DNA from 3 places in the Massilia sp. GER05 genome. Region 2 is predicted to be linked to each of the others. Evidence: predicted binding sites of a transcription regulator. Region 2 holds the regulator's gene; each other region holds the start of a gene.
What was found. Region 2 encodes FNR, which switches genes on or off when oxygen is low (the NO sensors DNR and NnrR bind a similar motif). Its sites were predicted from a motif close to TTGATNNNNATCAA; they were not measured.

Region 1 (5,272 bases), 650 kb from region 2:
CACGTTGACGACGACGGTGACGCCGCGCCACGCAAGCCGGTTCTTCAGCGCGCGCGCCAGCGCGGCCACGCGTTCCAGGGGCCACGTGCGGTCGGGCGATTTCGAAAATGCGTTCACGAACACGACCGGTTTGCCGACCGTGCAGCCCCACGCCGCGAACTGCGCGTGCGCGCTGCGTACCCAGCGCTCGGGGATGTCCAGCCGCGGCATGCGCGCGGCCGGCGGCACGTCCACGCCGAAGCAGCGGGCGAACCAGCCCGCATAGATGTCGCTGATGTGCTGGTGCGCCGCCTCCGCGGGACCATACACGGGCAGCGCCGCGTCCAGCTTGCGGTAGCCCGCCCAGCGCGACGGCGCGTGCAGCAGGCGCTCGGCCGGCTTCGTCAGGCCCACGACGAAGCCGCGCGGGCTGATGCGCCGGGCCAGCCGCGCATAGCGGTGGCAGTCGACGACGGCCAGCGACGCGACGACCGGATAGCGTTCGGCGCGGGCGTCGTCGACCGACTGCTCGAACGCGGCCGGGCTGTACGTGCTGTCGTAGACCCGGTCGATCCACGGGCAGGCCGCGAGCCAGTCATATAGCGCGTACCTGCGCAGGTGCGGCCACGCGGCCGGATCGGCCGTGCGGCGCCGTTCGTCGACCCACACGTGGATGCGCACATGCGGCCACGCGCGGGCGAATGCGCGCAGGCACGCCTGCAGGTAAGTGAAATCGCCGATGGCGAGGTGGGTGACGAACAGGATGCGGTCGGCGCGCGCCAGCACACCGGCCGGGACGAGCGGCAAGGCCGCCGTCGTGTACCGTGCCGCCTCGCGGGCGGCGCGGACCGGAACCGCTCCGGCATGTGCGCGCGCTGTATTCACCATCGTCCTTTCCTTGCGTGGGTTGCAGGCATTATGCGCAGGACGGCGCACGCGATGTGTGCGGATAAAACTCTTTTACCCTTCTTTACCTCCCTTTACAGTCACCCCGGCACCACGCCGTCGATGCCGACGATGCCCCGCTGCGCGCAGCGCGTCCACCTCCTTGTCGCGGTGCGTGACGATGAGTACCTGCCGTCCACGCGCGTGGGCAAGGCCCGTGTCGTAAAGTGCCGCTGCGCGTCGTACGAACTGACCCCGATCGGCAAGCGGCCCCGCGCCGTGTTGCGCACCTGCGCCCCCATCGAAACCGTGCAGGGCCGATCGCCGGTACAGTGCCGGCCGCAATCGGGCGACTGTACCTGTCGATGCCGCCGCCCCTTGCGTAGACTGGGCTCATCCCAACAATGCGAGACCCGCATGGCACGCCACCCGTTCAAGACCGTCGACGTCTTCACCGCCGCCCCGTTCCTGGGCAATCCGCTCGCCGTCGTGTTCGACGCCGACGACCTGTCCGCCGCGCAGATGCAGCGCATCGCCAACTGGACCAACCTGTCCGAAACGACGTTCGCACTGCGCCCGACGCAGCCTGGCGCCGACTACCGCGTGCGCATCTTCACGCCCGGCGCGGAGCTGCCGTTCGCCGGTCACCCGACCATCGGCACCGCGCACGCGCTGCTTGAAACGGGCAAGGTCGCGCCGCGCGACGGCGTGCTGGTGCAGGAATGCGCGCGCGGCCTGGTCCGGCTGGACGTGACGCAGGCAGGCGATGGCGCCCGCTGGATCGCGTTCGAACTCCCAACGACGACGATCACGCCGCTGGATGCGGCGCAGGCGGACGAGGTGGCGCGCATCCTCGGCACGCCGCTGGCCGGCAGCGCCCCGCCCTGCCTCGTGGATGCCGGGACGCGCTGGGTCGTCGCGCAGCTGCCGGACGCCCGCGCGGTGCTGGCCGCCGCGCCCGACCTGGCCCGCATGAAGGCGCGCGATGCCGCAAGCGGCAACACGGGCGTGATCGTCTTCGGCCCGCATCCCGACGGCGCCGCCGCGCGCATCGAGGTCCGCGCATTCGCTCCGGCGCACGGCGTGGACGAAGATCCCGTCTGCGGCAGCGGCAACGGGTCCATCGCGGCGTATTTGCGGCACACGGGCCAGGCCGACGCGTTCGGCCGGGACTTCCTGTCCAGCCAGGGCGCCGCGCTGGGCCGGGCCGGCATCCTGCGCCTGCAGATCGCGGACGATGCGATCCGGGTGGGCGGCAACGCCGTCACCTGCGTCGACGGTCGCCTGACGTTCTGAGGTCTTGATCGAACCGCCGCGCCGGGCTACGCTGGCGGTTTCGATCACGGCACGGAGAACGCGCATGGCAACGGACAGGAGCTTCATCGACTACGTCGCGGAAGTGGTGGGTTTGGGGGCGCGGCTGACGCACCGGAAGATGTTCGGCGAATACGCGCTGTACGTCGACGACAAGGTGGTCGCCTTCGCCTGCGACGGCAGCCTGTTCGTCAAGCCGTCCGACGCCGCCGCACGGCTCGCGCCCGACCTGCCGCAAGGGCCACCCTACCCCGGCGCCAAGGACTATCCGATCGCGGACGAATTGCTGGACGAGCCGGAAGCGCTGCGCCGCCTGCTGCTCGAGACGGCGGCGATCATGCCGCCGCCGAAGCCGAAGAAGCCGGCCGCACCGCGGGCGAAACGAGGTGCTGGCTGAGCGCGCGATAACACCGTCTGGCGCCCGAATAACGCCGTTCGTCGCAAACGGCGGGCCGACCGTGTGCCGCTTGCGCTATCGTCCTCCGTAGTCCTCAACCGGCTTTCGGAACAACCATGAACACGATCCGCGTCATCCTCTGCGCCACCGCCGTCCTCGCGACCACGACCTTTGCCCATGCCGGTCCATCCGGCGAAACCCGCCACAGCTCGACCATCTCGATCGACGCCCATGAGGGCGATGGCCCCGAGCGTTTCGGTCCGCGCCAGAAGCCCGCGTCGGGGCAGCCTTACGTGCAGTCGACGAGCCGGTGGACCGAATTGATGTTGAAGGACGATGCGGTGGTCATGCAGCTCACCGATTACGGCATGAAGCAGATCGGCGAGCCGCAGGACGCGCGCGACAAAGACGAAGGCTTCCTGGGCAACATGCTGAAGACGATGGCGCTCAGCGGCGTCAGGCAGTTACTCGACCACAGCCTGGCGCTGTCGCTGGCCGACATGCGCGCCGCGCTGGTTCGACGCGGCGAAGTCGTCCTCGTCACGTGCCAGGGCAAGGAAGTCTTCAACAAGGTGAAGGTCAACGAGCAGGTACAGACCTATCCGCAGGATCAGGCGGAGGAGTTCGTCAAGAACGTCAACCGGCAGCGGGAAAAGTTCCCCGCATGCCGGACCTAGGCCCGGCGCCGCAAGCGTTTATCGTAAGCGCGCGCATAACCGTCGACGACGTGCGCCGGCAACATGGTCGCGATGCCGTGCAGGATGAGGGGCAGCAGCACGAACTCGTCGATCGTGCCGAGCACGGGCACCGCGACATTCAACGGCTCCACCGCGAACAAGGCGAGGACGGCCAGTGCCGGCACCAGCCACCCGGGGCGATGTTCGTGCCGGACGGCGTACCACAGCAGGCGCAGGTCCTGGCCGGCGACGGTGCGCCACAATGCAATGAGACGTTTCAAGGCGGCCTCCATGGCTTGGGACGTGTCGGTAGCCTGTACATGGGTCGTACTGGGCCCGAACGCAATAGGCCACCGAAAAAATCGCTGCGAACCGGCCGCTCCTCAGCTCGCTGAAGCGTCGGCGTCATCGTTCGAATCGAGTCCCCACGCCTGCCAGTCATCGCCGAATAATTCGACGGGATGCTGCGTGCGCACCGAGCCGTTTCCGCATGCAAGTGAATCTGCAGGGCAATATTTGTCGCATCCCCAGCAAACACGCTCCGGGTGTACGGGATAAATCGGAAATTTCTTTGCCATGTATCGAGTATGGTGAGTTGTGCAGTGGTTTTCCTTAATCTATGTCAACTCATTCTGGAACCAATCAGGGTGAGCGCTCGATGCCGGCTGTGACCGTTCGTGACTTTTTCGTTTCAGTAAGTTGCTATGCTGAACTCGCGATGATCGTTAAAACCTTGGAGCCAACTTGCGAAACATCATGCGATTCTTCTCCAGACCGCTTTCCCGTGGCATGGTGCTGCTCCTGATGCTGAATGCCATCCCCACATACGATACGATGTTCGACAGCTACCGCCCTTCCTGGACTGCCCTCGGCAGAGATGATCTGGAAGATAGAACCGGCACCTTCGTGCGGCTGAAGGAGGACGTCGTGTTCGCCGTCAACCTCGACAGCTTCGACGCTCACTTCAACGAGCGTTGGCATCGCCTTCGGATCGGCTACCCGTTCAGTCCCGTCACGATCGACTTTGAGCAAAGAAAGAAGCAGGTCCAGGGGCGTATCGAGACGAACTGGCTCTTCATGAAGCTTGGGATCACCGGCGTCCTGTGGGCATTGTTGGAGTTGTGTCTGTCGCTCATAAAAGGTGAGCGCCGCGTCGTCCACGACGATGCCCCCACGCGTAGCCTGAACAACGCCTTCATGCACGGGGTCGCGGCATATTCCGCGTTTGCGTCGGCGCCGCTCTTCCATAACAACCTTACCTGGTTGGCGGCCGCGACGATCTGCGTGTACGCGGGGTGGCACCGTCGGGCGATCCTGGCCGCTTTCCTCGGTGGGATTGTCGTGGCCGTCGTCGGCTGGACCACCATCGGAGTCTTGCGTTCGCCCGACGTCGACGCAAATACCTTCCTGGTGGTCCCGTTCGCGTTGCTGGTCCTCCTGCCGCAAGCACTTGCGGCTTATGTCGTGGGCCGGGCCGTCTTCACGATAGTGCGACGACGCCACGACCGCATGCAACGTGACGCTTGACCATGCACCGATCCGGCGCCGTCACCGTCCCGCCCGATAGCTGCAGGTCTTCAAGGAACCGTGGGCAGGATCCCCGAACGTGGCGTTCGAGCAGGTCACGGGACCGGTCAACACCTTGGTCACGTTTTTGGTTTCGGTACCGTAACGCACCCGATTGGTTCCGCTGAGCTGGCAGATGGCGCCCTCGCCCGCGCACGGCGTCCAGGCGCTCGCCGCGGCGGTTTTCGCCTGCGCGGCCGGCGCCGCCGTGGTCACGTCGGCATAGCTGCAGGCCTTGGCCAGGCCGCGCGCCGGGTCGCCGAACACGGCCGTCGTGCAGGGCGTCGATGCGGTCACGATCTTCGACGTGTACGCGCCTTCGCTGCCGAATCTCACTTCGCGCGTGCCGCCGAACCGGCAGACCTTGCCCTCCGCGGCGCATTCGGTCCAGGAGACCGCTTTCGCACGCGCCGTGGCGCCCCGCACGTCGAAGGCGCCGAGGTCCAGCGCGCCG
Region 2 (5,272 bases):
TCGCCGAACCCGTGCTCGCGCACCGACGCGCCTTTCGCGCAGTGGGCCCCCATGTTGATCGGCGAGTCGAACGCGGCCTCCTGGCGGATCCACACGCCGTTGCTGACCACCGCCTCCACCGAGCAGCCCACCGAGCAGTGGCTGCACACGGTGTGCTTGACCTCCGTGTTCGGCCTGGCCGGCACGGGGTCCGCCGCGGTCGCGGGCTGGATCACGTTCAGCGGCAGGTGGCGCGCGAGGGCGCCCGCGCCGGCCGTCACGCCCGCGCCGACGAGGAAGCGGCGCCGTTTCAGCCCGCTGTCGCGTGATGTCTTCACCAGGGTCATGGTCGTGGTCTCCTTCTACCAGTAAGCCGCGGTGCGGTAGTAGCGCCGGATGTGTTCCGTCTCGTGATAGCCCTTGGCCTGCTGCGGCGCCACCGGTGCGGCGGGCTCGGGCTGCGGCCCGGGCGCCCGCGCACGCGCGGCCGCGGCGACGGCCAGCGCGCCCAGCGGCGCGGCCTTCAACAGGCTGCGGCGGGTCGGATCGGGTTGCTTGTCATCGTTCATGATGGTCCTCATGCGGCAATCGGGTCGGTGGCATCGAGCACGGCGAACGCCTGCGCTTCGATCGACAGGAAGGCATCGACGACGCCTGCGACGATCCGGTAGAAATTCGCGTCGGCACTCCCCGCGATGTCGGCCAGGCAGGCCGCATACCACGGCCGGACATGCGTTTCGAAAAAGTGTTTTTGCACGGCCAGGCCACGCGGCGGCATGCCGGGTCCGCCCTGGATCAATACGCGCATCGTCTCGCACAGCGTGCCCAGGTGGTCTTCGAACTCGCCCACGCCTGGCGCCCGCGCGAGACGCAGGCGCGCGAGGTCGTGGCGCAGGTCGGCCAGCGGCGCATCGTTCAGGTGGCCCGTGAGGTAGAAGGAACCGTACGGATTCAGCGGCGGCGTGCCGGTGCTGATGAACATGGCCGAGAATTCATCGGCCGCGGCGGCCGCATCGACGACGGTGGCGGCCTGGGTCAGCTTCAGCCAGGCGTCCTCGAGAGCGAATTCGCCGGCGGCGCCGATCGGGTCCGCGGCGGCCAGTGCCGCGAGCAGTGCGTCGTCGGGCGGGGCCAGCAGCAGGCGTGCGAACAGCGCGTAGAAATCGGCGCGGGCCTGGTCCTCGTCGGCCAGCGGCGCAGCGACGGCTCTCTCCACGCCGTCATGCAAATCGGATGAAGCAGAACGCTGTTCGACGGACATGGTTCTCCCGTTGGCAAATATTCATGGGAAGTGTAATCCTTGACAACGCAAAGGCGCGCACGCTTGACGTCCACGCGACACTTCGTTGGCCAGGCAACCAACGTCGGGACAAATTCCCTCGTTGCAGTCGGGCTGCACGTCTATAATCGAGACATCACCCGAAGGTACTTGCCATGATTGCCGCTGATACCACGTCCGCATCCCCCATCAACGTCACCGCACTCAAGTCCAGTTGCGCGGCCTGCAGCATGCACCAGCTGTGCCTGCCAATGGGGCTGGAAGACGCGGACATCGACCGCCTGGATCGGATCATCGGCAAGCGCCGCCGCCTGGAGCGCGACGAACCGCTGTACAAGATGGGCGAGCCGTTCCGCAACCTGTACGCCGTGCGCTTCGGCCACTTCAAGACGTACCAGATCAACGCGGCCGGCGAGGCGCAGATCACGGGCTTCCAGATGGCCGGCGAGCTGCTCGGCATGGACGCCATCAGCGCCGACCGCCACCACTGCGACGCCGTCGCACTGGAAGACAGCGAAGTGTGCGAAATCCCGTTCGGGAACCTGCAGGACCTGTTCGGCCAGGTGCCGGCGCTGCTGCGCCACTTCCACCGCATCATGAGCCAGGAAATCACGCGCGAACAGAACGTCATGCTCCTGCTGGGGAACATGCGCGCCGAGCAGCGCTTCGCCGTCTTCCTCATCAACCTCTCGGCCCGCTACGCGGCGCGCGGCTATTCGTCCACGCGCTTCCAGCTGCGCATGTCGCGCGAAGACATCGGCAACTACCTGGGCCTGACCATCGAAAGCATCAGCCGCCTGCTGTCCCGTTTTAAAAAGCTGGGGCTCGTGCAGGTCGACAAGCGCGAGGTCGAGCTGCTCGAACCGGCGCGCCTGAAGGCGATGGCGGCCGGGACGGAGCAGTGCAGTCCGATGGCCTGACCTTTCGGTAGTTCCCGGTCTCCGCGTCCGCATCGACAATGCGGGCAAAGGAGATCCCCCATGCATATCAAGTCAATCCCCGCCGCCATGCTGCTGGCCGCGGGCACCGTCCACGCGCAAGACGGCGCCGTGCAGATCTACGGCCGCCTCAACGTCGCCCTCGAACACGCGGCGGCGTCCTCCGGCCCCGGCCTCACGCGCCTCGTGAACAACCGCTCCGTGCTGGGTTTCCGCGGCGGCGAAGACCTGGGCGGCGGCCTGAAAGCCATCTTCCAGGTCGAAGGCACGCTGTCGCCCGACACGGGCACCGGCGCCCTCGCCGCACGCGATACCCGCGTGGGCCTCGCCGGCACGTGGGGCACGCTGTTCGCGGGCCACTGGACGACGGCCTACAACAGCGCCACGTCCGGCCTCGACCCGTTCTATCCGACGACGGCCGGCTACATGAGCATCATGGGCAATGGATCCGCGGGGGACGCGGACAACGTCAGCGACAAGTCGTCGTTCGACCGGCGCCAGTCCAATTCGATTCACTACTGGAGCCCGTCCTGGCACGGTCTGTCGCTGCGGGTGACGCACGGCCTGAACGAAGAAAAGCCGGCAAGCGGCGCGCAGCCGTCGCTGACGTCGGCCGCCGCGATCTACGAACGGGGCCCGTGGTATGCCGTACTGGCGGGCGAACGCCACCACGAGTACCAGGGACCGGGCCTGGACGACACCGGCGCGAAGGCCGCCCTCGCCTACCAGTTCCCGCAGACCCGCATCGCCGTCGTCGCCGAACGTTTGAAATACGGGACGGGCGCCGGCGAGCTGGCGCGCAATGCCGTGTACCTGTCCGTGTCGCACCAGATGGGACCGCACGGCATCCGCATCGGCATTGCGCGCGCGGGCGACGCGAGCGGGCCGGCCGGCACGCGCATCGGCTTCGTGCGCGCCGGCGCGGGCACCGGCGCCACGCATGCGACGCTCGGCTACGATTACACGCTCAGCAAGCGCAGCAGCCTGTACGCGTACACGACGCGCCTGGACAACCGCGCGAACGGGGTCTACGACTTCGCGATCAACGGTCTGGGTGCCACGCCGGGCGCGACGCTTAAGGCGTACGTGCTCGGCATGCGTCACAACTTCTGATCACACGTATCGTTCCAGCGTGATGACGCGTGGATCGGCATACACGGCCTTGATGCGCGTATCGTCATTGGCCGCCGTGATGTCGACCCAGGACATGAAGAACGACCACGGCGCGCCGCCCTCGAGGCTGCTGTCGATGTCCGGCATCGGGCCGTTCTCGGTCATCGCGATGAGCTTCGCGCCGTTGCTGAGCGCATAGGCCTTGTCGAACTCCGTCTTGTTGTTAATGTAGACGAAGTTGCCGGGGTAGGAATCGATGCCGACGAGATCGACCTTGTCGTTCCCCGGATACCACGCCACGTCGTCGCCGCACCAGCACCACAGCAGATTGTGCAGGCCGTGGTAATTCACGAGGCGGTCGTACATCATGTCCCACAACTGCTTGTACACGGTGCTGCCTTTCGCGCTCCACCAGAACCAACTGCCGCCGGCTTCGTGCAAGGGCCGCCAGATGATGGGGACGCCGGCATCGCGCAGCTTCGCGAGCTGGACGGCGATCGCGTCGATGTCGCGCAGGGTGTCCGCATATTCCGGCGTCCCCTTCCTCACGGCCCGGGATGCATCGAAGGTCGTGAACTCGGTGTAGAACGTGTTCGTGCCGGCGGTGCCGCCCGACGGCGAATGCCAGTGCCATTGATAGGCGATGACGGGCTTGTCCCCGTGGTCCCGGCGCCATGCGATCGAGTTGGCGACCGACGGGTCGGCCGCATCGGGACCCGAACGTGAAATAGCCCGGCTGGCCGGTGCCCGGATTGATCGCATTGCCGTCCCACAGCCACGAATACATCGGGCTGTAATGCTGCATGTCGAAGCCGCGCAGCAATGGGTAATGACCGGTCAGGTTCTTCACGTAGTCGAAGTGATCCTGGTCGGTCTGTCCAGAGACGATGAACTTGCCGAACTTCGACAGCAGCCAGCCGTACAGGGCCTGGGCGGCGGGCGTGGCCGCCGGATCGACGGGGGCGGCGTTGATCGTGAAGCGCCGCACGACGCAAGTGGAGGTCGCGCCCGCCTGCCCGCAGGCATCGATCGTCACGGTCGCGGGTTTCGGCGCGGCCTGCCGGGATGCCGTCGCTGCTGCCGACGCTGCGTCGTTGCCGGCGCGGCCGGTGGCCCCCCCGCAAGCGCCCAGCAACGTCGTGGCCGCCGCGGCGCCGGCCGCCTTGAACAACAGGCTGCGGCGGTCCAAAGAAATTTTTGTATCGTTAGACATGTTATCTCCTCCATCAATGGGTCGGTGTTAATTTGACGATGCGTTTCACATCGAAAAATTAACGACGGCGATTATTCCACCGGTCCATACCTGCCCTTCACACTCCCCTTCCTCCCCTCATTGTTTAGTGACGTTTCTCGCAACAGCGTTGCCTGCCCCACTGCGTACCCGGCGAGTTTCGCGAAACAACGCTAAACAACACCGATTTCGCGCGTCGTTCCGCCCGTCGACAAAACCCGGCGTCAATAACTCGTATATCCGGCGTTAATAAATTGTCTTTTGCAAGATGTTTTTTTATTAGCGCCGGATTTACGTGCATGCACAACGGAAATCGCCGCACTCGACGGCTGGACAACCAGAAGGGGACACATGAAACGCACCAACAAGACTGCCATCGCAATCGCCGTCGCTCACCTCGCGTGGGGAACGGGCCTGGCGCACGCGCAAGCGGACAACGAAGGCAAGGCCGTTGTCGTCGTGACCGGCCAGCGCGCCGCGCTGGCCTCGGCGCAAAAACTCAAGCAGGATGCCGACGAGATCGTCGACTCGATCGTCGCCGACGACATCGGCAAGCTGCCGGACCGCTCCGTCACCGAGGTGCTCCAGCGCGTCGTCGGCATCAGCATCAACCGCCAGGCGGGCGACAATGAACGCTTCTCGGTCGAGGGCGCCGGCGTCAACATCCGCGGCCTGAACTACGTCCGTTCCGAACTCAATGGGCGCGAGGCGTTCGCATCGAACGGCGGCCGC
Region 3 (5,272 bases), 1.3 Mb from region 2:
TCCACTTCTACGGCACCCGCTATGACCTGCTGGCGCCCGTGGACCTGACGGGCAACGTCCGGATCGCGCGGTCCGGCCTGACGATGAACCGCTTCACGCAGAAGTACGCCGGCACGGTGACGTTCACGAACACGGGCGGTACGGCGCTCAAGGGACCGCTGCAGTTCCGCCTCGCCGGCCTGACGAGCGGCGTCACGCTCGACAACGCGACGGGCGTGAAGGACGGCGTGCCCTACGTCACCCTGAACGAAGCGGAACTTGCGCCGGGCCAGACGGCGACCGTGACCACGACGTTCTCTAACCCGGCGAAGGCCACCATCGCCTATACCCCACAACTGTTCAAGGCACAATACTAGGAGACACACCATGCAGTCCATCACTCACCGCGCGGCCCGGATGCTGGCCGCAACCTGGATGTACCTGTGCGCCGGCGTGGCGCTGGCGGTGCCGGTCCACCACGTCGACATCGATACGTCGGCGCTGGGCTCGGGTACCGCCTACCTGGGCATGTCGTTTCTCAGCGTGGGCGGCGCGACGCCGGCCAGCGCGTCGGTCACCAATCTCGCGGCCGACCTGCTGGGCATGCCCGTCGGCACCGGTTCCGTGGCAGGCGGACCGCCGGGCGCGCTGACGTTCACGAGCGAGGCGGGCGGCGGTGACTGGTTCCAGGCGATCCAGCTCGGCGGCCACGTCGGCTTCGACGTCAGCTTCCTGTTCGGCGACGGCACCGACGGCAGCACGTTCAGCTGGTCGCTGTTCGACGACACGCACTACCTCGGCGTCGACGGCGACCTGGGCAGCATCGCCCTCCATCCGGACGCGGCGCCGGACGGGCGCCTGACCATCACGCCGGACAATGCGTTCACAGCCGTGCGCGCCGTTCCGGAGCCGTCCACGCTGCTGTTGGTGGCGCTGACCGGCTGCATGCTGGCGGCAGTGCGGCGCCGGCCGGCCTGACCGTTCGCGGTGGGGCGCCGTTGGGCGCAGCCACCGCGATCGGGCCTGGGAACCCGCGCGGGCCGGACGCGCCGCTACCGTCCGCCCGCCTTGCCGCTGCTTCCGGCCGGCGTCGGCGGACTGCCGAGTACCTTGCGCAGGGCGTCGGCCTGGGCGTTGGTCTCCTTGCTGTCGATCGCCTGCAGCGCCGTCATCGGCTTGCCGTAGTAGGCCTCGGTCAGGCGCTGGTTGTAGCGGACGTCGTTGATGCCCACCGTGGCCGCGTTGCCGAACAGGCCCTTGCTGCCCGACCACGCGACGACGTCGCCCGCCGTCGAGCCCTGGGCCATGCGCGCGAAGTTGACGACCGTGAGCCCGGCGTCGGCGCTGAGCGAGAAGTTGTTACGGTTGCGGAAACTGTCGACGGCTTTCTGGTTCAGCAGCACCAGGGCGATCGGCCCGCCTTCCACGCCGGCCTGGAGTCCGATGCTGAGGCCGCCGGTGTCGAAGAACACCGGGTTGCCCCAGGTGCCATCCGCGCGCCGGGCCATCAGCACGCCCGCGCCGCCGGCACCCCCGACGCCGAGCGCGGCGCGGCCATAGGTGGGCACGATGAAGACGCCGCGCGCGCGACCCAGCAGGGCCGCCATGCCGGTCTCGTTGCTCATCGTATGGACGACGCCCACGGCGTCGCTGACGTGCTTGACGGCGGCCTGCTGGCGCCGCGTGGCGGAGTCGTTGTCGGTGCCGTGCGCCGCCTGGCCCGCCGCCGCCGTCGCGGACCGGGTCGGCTGGGCATCCTGCGCGGTGGCGGCCGGCAATGCGAAGGCGAGCATGAGCAGGGCGGCGGCGCCCAGCAGGGCATGCCGTAGGGCGGACCGGCGCCGGCCCGCGCGAGGCGGCGGCGTCGTGCGTGGCATCACGTGCATCATGATGTTCTCCTCGGTTCGGCCGAACGGATCGGCGATGATGGTGGAGAATAGGAGCACCCCAGGGTGCGGGCTTGACATGTATCAGTCGTGCGCCGGTCGGTATCATGGGCCATGGTCTATCAATTGTTCGCCGCCATGGTGCTGTTATTGCACCTGGGCTTCATCCTGTTCGTCGTCGCGGGTGCCGTACTCGTCGCGCGCTGGCGCCGGCTGCTGCCGCTGCACCTGGCCGCCGTCGCCTGGGGCATCCTGATCGAGGCCACCGGCGCGGCGTGCCCACTGACCGGGCTGGAGAATCACCTGCGCATGCTGGCCGGGACGGCGGGCTATGCGGGCGGTTTCGTCGACCATTATCTTGTCGGACTCATCTATCCGTCCGGTCTCACGAGCGGCATGCAATGGGGACTGGCCGCGGCCGTGCTGGCGCTGAACGCCGTGCTGTACATCCGCATCGTGCGCGGGGGGCGGGACGACCGCGATTGATCCGGATCCGCGGCTGGAGCGGACGGGACGCACTTGCACGGGACCGGGCGGCATGAGATCGTAGGGGGCCACGACAGGAGAAAACATGCCGACAGCCATGAAGACACCCGGTCCCGACCATCCGATCACGATCACGCCGGCGCCGGGCCGCGTGACGGTGCGCGCCGGCGGTACCGTGCTCGCCAGCAGCGACCGCGCGCTCGCGCTGCGCGAAGCGGATTATCCGGACCGCGTCGATGCGATCGAGACCCGTTGAGCCCGGCGGTGAGGGGCCCGGCGGCGTGCCGTTCGACGAGTTCACGCTGACGGGACGCGCACGCACGCATGTCCAGCATTACGGGCAGATGCCGGGACAGCCCCGTTTTGCCGCGCGGCCCGAGGTCGCGGCGGCGTTTCTCGCGATGCGCGCGGCGGCCGGGGAGGACGGTATCGACATGCTGCCGATCGCGTCGTGGCGGCCGTTCGAGGCCCAGGCCCGCAACTGGAACCGCAAATTTTCCGGGCAGGCGACATTGTACGATTGCGCGGGCGGTGCGCGCGACCACGGGGCGCTGGCGCCGCCGGACATCGTCCGTGCGATCCTCGACTGGACCGGGTTGCCGGGCGCGACGCGGCGCCACTGGGGCACGGACATCGACGTGTTCGACCGCGCCGCGCACCCGCCCGGCTACCGGACGAAGCTGCTGCCGCACGAGGCCGGACCGGACGGCGTGTACGCACGCCTGCATGCCTGGCTCGACATGCACGCGGCGCGCTTCGGTTTCTTTCGTCCGTACCGCACCCGCCGCCGCGGGATGTGCCCGGAACCATGGCACCTGAGCCATGCGCCGTCGGCACGGGCGGCGCTGGCGGCCATCGATATCGACATGGTCGCGCGCGCGGTCCGCGGTGCGGATCTGCTGGGCCGCGAGCTCGTGCTGGAGATGTTGCCGGACATTTTCCGCGACCACGTGCTGGACGTGGACCGCCCGGACGCGGGGATCGGCGGCGGTTAGCCGGCGTCCTGGCCGGCCGTGCGGGCAAGGCGGTGCACGCCGCCCGCATCGGCGCGGTCCGCGCGCACGGCGGGCGGCGCCAGGTGCAGGGTGGTGCGGGCGAGCGCGTCCATGCGCACGCCGAGCGGACGCCGCATCGGACCGGGTTCCAGGCGGGTAGCGAACATCCACAGGACGGGGTAATCGAGGGTCGTCGGCACGACCACGTTCAGGATCATCGCGAGTTGCCAGTCGGCGCACTGGAGGTCGTCGATAGAGATAAGCAACGGCTGGTTCGCCGCGCGATGCTGGACCAGCGCGCACAGGGCGGCCGTCTGCAGCAGCTGGGTGGCCGGCAGGGGCCACTCGGGCGGGGCGTCGATCAGGCCGACGCACGCGTCGACGTGGACCGGCGCCACACCCAGCGCGGCGCAACGGCTACGCACGAGGTCGGCCAGCGGGACGGCGTCCGTGCCGGCGCCGGCCTGAAGGCCGAGCAGGCCGAGCATCAGGTCGGCGGCCGTGTGGACGGCGGGGATGCGGGCGCGACCGCCGTCGAGTACGACGCAGGTGTAGCCGCGCGTCCGGGCGTCGCGGACGCCGAAGGACAGCAGCGGCGATTTGCCGGCGCCGGCGACACCCTGCACGTCGATGATCCGCCCGCGGCCGCCGGCATGGACCGCGTCGATGACTGCACGGCATTGCAGGCGCTCGACGTCCGAGATGTCCGCCGCGTCCGGCACGGGACGCGCGCGCGGCGCCTGGCGGGTCGGCTCCGGGTCGATCAGGGTCTCGACGCCGATGCCGTAGAACGCGGCCAGGTGGCGCACGGTGCGGTAGGGTACGGGCCTGCCGGATTCGGCGCGCTTGATGGCGGCGCGGGTGAGGCAGAGTCTGCGTTCCTGGAACTGTTCGGACAACGCCTCGCGTCCGCTGCGGCGCTGGCGCAGGGCTTTCAGGCTGTGCACGTCGAGCATGACGCGGGCGTCAAAGGGCTGGATGGGCGAGGAAGCGAGGTTGAATGTCATTGCACGTCCGGGAAAAGGCACCGCCCCGATGGCGGCGCTACTCATATTGCAAACGCCGTGCCATGGCGAAATCCGGGGAGACGGGCCCGATTTCGGCCCATCGGATGTTTCTGCGTGTAAAATTGCCATGTTTTTTACATGTAAAGCGATAACGTCGACGTTCCGCGCATGCTTGACTCCACCGAATATACCCAGACGTTGCAGCTGTCCGCGCAGGGGATGCCCGGACGGCCGCTGCTGGCGCTGACGATCCTCTGGCATCCCGACCCGGCGCGCATCGGCGAACAGTTCGTCGGCGATCCCGGCACGCTGGAAGTGAACCGCTACGCGCCGCTGTTCTATCGTCCGGGCCAGGCCGGCCTGCCGCTGGGCCACGGCACGATCTCGCGCGACCCCGTGCGGATCGTGCGCGGCGGCGATGGCGAGGGCGTCGTGGTGTATTTCCCGGCGACCCGCATGCCGGTCGAGCTGAACGGGCGGGCCGCGACGGGGCCGGTCCGGTTCGACGCGGCCGACGTCGCGCGCGGCCAGGTCCTGACGCTCGGCCGCGCCGTCGTCCTGTGCCTGCACTGGATGGACTGCCTGCCCAAGCACAACCCGGTGCCGGGGCTCGTGGGCGTGGGCGCCGCGGCGATCGCGCTGCGCGACCAGATCCGCATGGTGGCGCCGACCGACATCCCCGTGCTGCTGCTGGGCGAGACGGGCACCGGTAAGGAAATCGCGGCGCGCGCGATCCACGCGCTGGGCCAGCGCGCGCAGGCGCGGCTCGTCGCCGTCAACATGGCGGCGCTGAACGAATCGTTGGCGGCGGCCGAGCTGTTCGGCGCGGCGCGCGGCGCGTACACGGGCGCGCAGGAGCGCCGTGGCCTGTTCGCGGAAGCGGACGGCGGCACCCTGTTCCTCGACGAGATCGGCAATG

Region 1: ACL58G_RS18520 (DUF3079 domain-containing protein) is a predicted target of FNR. The motif match lies at 3,865-3,878, and genes of this name have one in related genera.
Region 3: ACL58G_RS21385 (lipid-binding SYLF domain-containing protein) is a predicted target of FNR. The motif match lies at 1,940-1,953, and genes of this name have one in related genera.

The regions. Positions count from the first base shown of each region.
Region 1 is NZ_CP178858.1:4,171,744-4,177,015, reverse strand. Features, by position in the region: gene ACL58G_RS18545 (glycosyltransferase family 9 protein) at 1-867, opposite strand, end outside; gene ACL58G_RS18540 (PhzF family phenazine biosynthesis protein) at 1,282-2,160, shown strand; gene ACL58G_RS18535 (TfoX/Sxy family protein) at 2,225-2,575, shown strand; gene ACL58G_RS18530 (hypothetical protein) at 2,692-3,252, shown strand; gene ACL58G_RS18525 (hypothetical protein) at 3,249-3,533, opposite strand; gene ACL58G_RS18520 (DUF3079 domain-containing protein) at 3,636-3,830, opposite strand; gene ACL58G_RS18515 (hypothetical protein) at 4,009-4,779, shown strand; gene ACL58G_RS18510 (hypothetical protein) at 4,801-5,272, opposite strand, start outside.
Region 2 is NZ_CP178858.1:3,524,960-3,530,231, reverse strand. Features, by position in the region: gene ACL58G_RS15905 (formate dehydrogenase subunit alpha) at 1-326, opposite strand, end outside; gene ACL58G_RS15900 (formate dehydrogenase) at 342-548, opposite strand; gene ACL58G_RS15895 (TorD/DmsD family molecular chaperone) at 557-1,195, opposite strand; gene fnr (fumarate/nitrate reduction transcriptional regulator Fnr) at 1,414-2,178, shown strand; gene ACL58G_RS15885 (porin) at 2,239-3,309, shown strand; gene ACL58G_RS15880 (glycosyl hydrolase) at 3,310-4,071, opposite strand; gene ACL58G_RS15875 (hypothetical protein) at 4,197-4,553, shown strand; gene ACL58G_RS15870 (TonB-dependent receptor) at 4,892-5,272, shown strand, end outside.
Region 3 is NZ_CP178858.1:4,818,801-4,824,072, reverse strand. Features, by position in the region: gene ACL58G_RS21395 (putative Ig domain-containing protein) at 1-356, shown strand, start outside; gene ACL58G_RS21390 (NF038129 family PEP-CTERM protein) at 367-957, shown strand; gene ACL58G_RS21385 (lipid-binding SYLF domain-containing protein) at 1,032-1,868, opposite strand; gene ACL58G_RS21380 (DUF2784 domain-containing protein) at 1,980-2,351, shown strand; partial or broken gene ACL58G_RS21375 (DUF427 domain-containing protein) at 2,449-2,577, shown strand; gene ACL58G_RS21370 (M15 family metallopeptidase) at 2,588-3,346, shown strand; gene ACL58G_RS21365 (hypothetical protein) at 3,343-4,353, opposite strand; gene ACL58G_RS21360 (sigma 54-interacting transcriptional regulator) at 4,522-5,272, shown strand, end outside.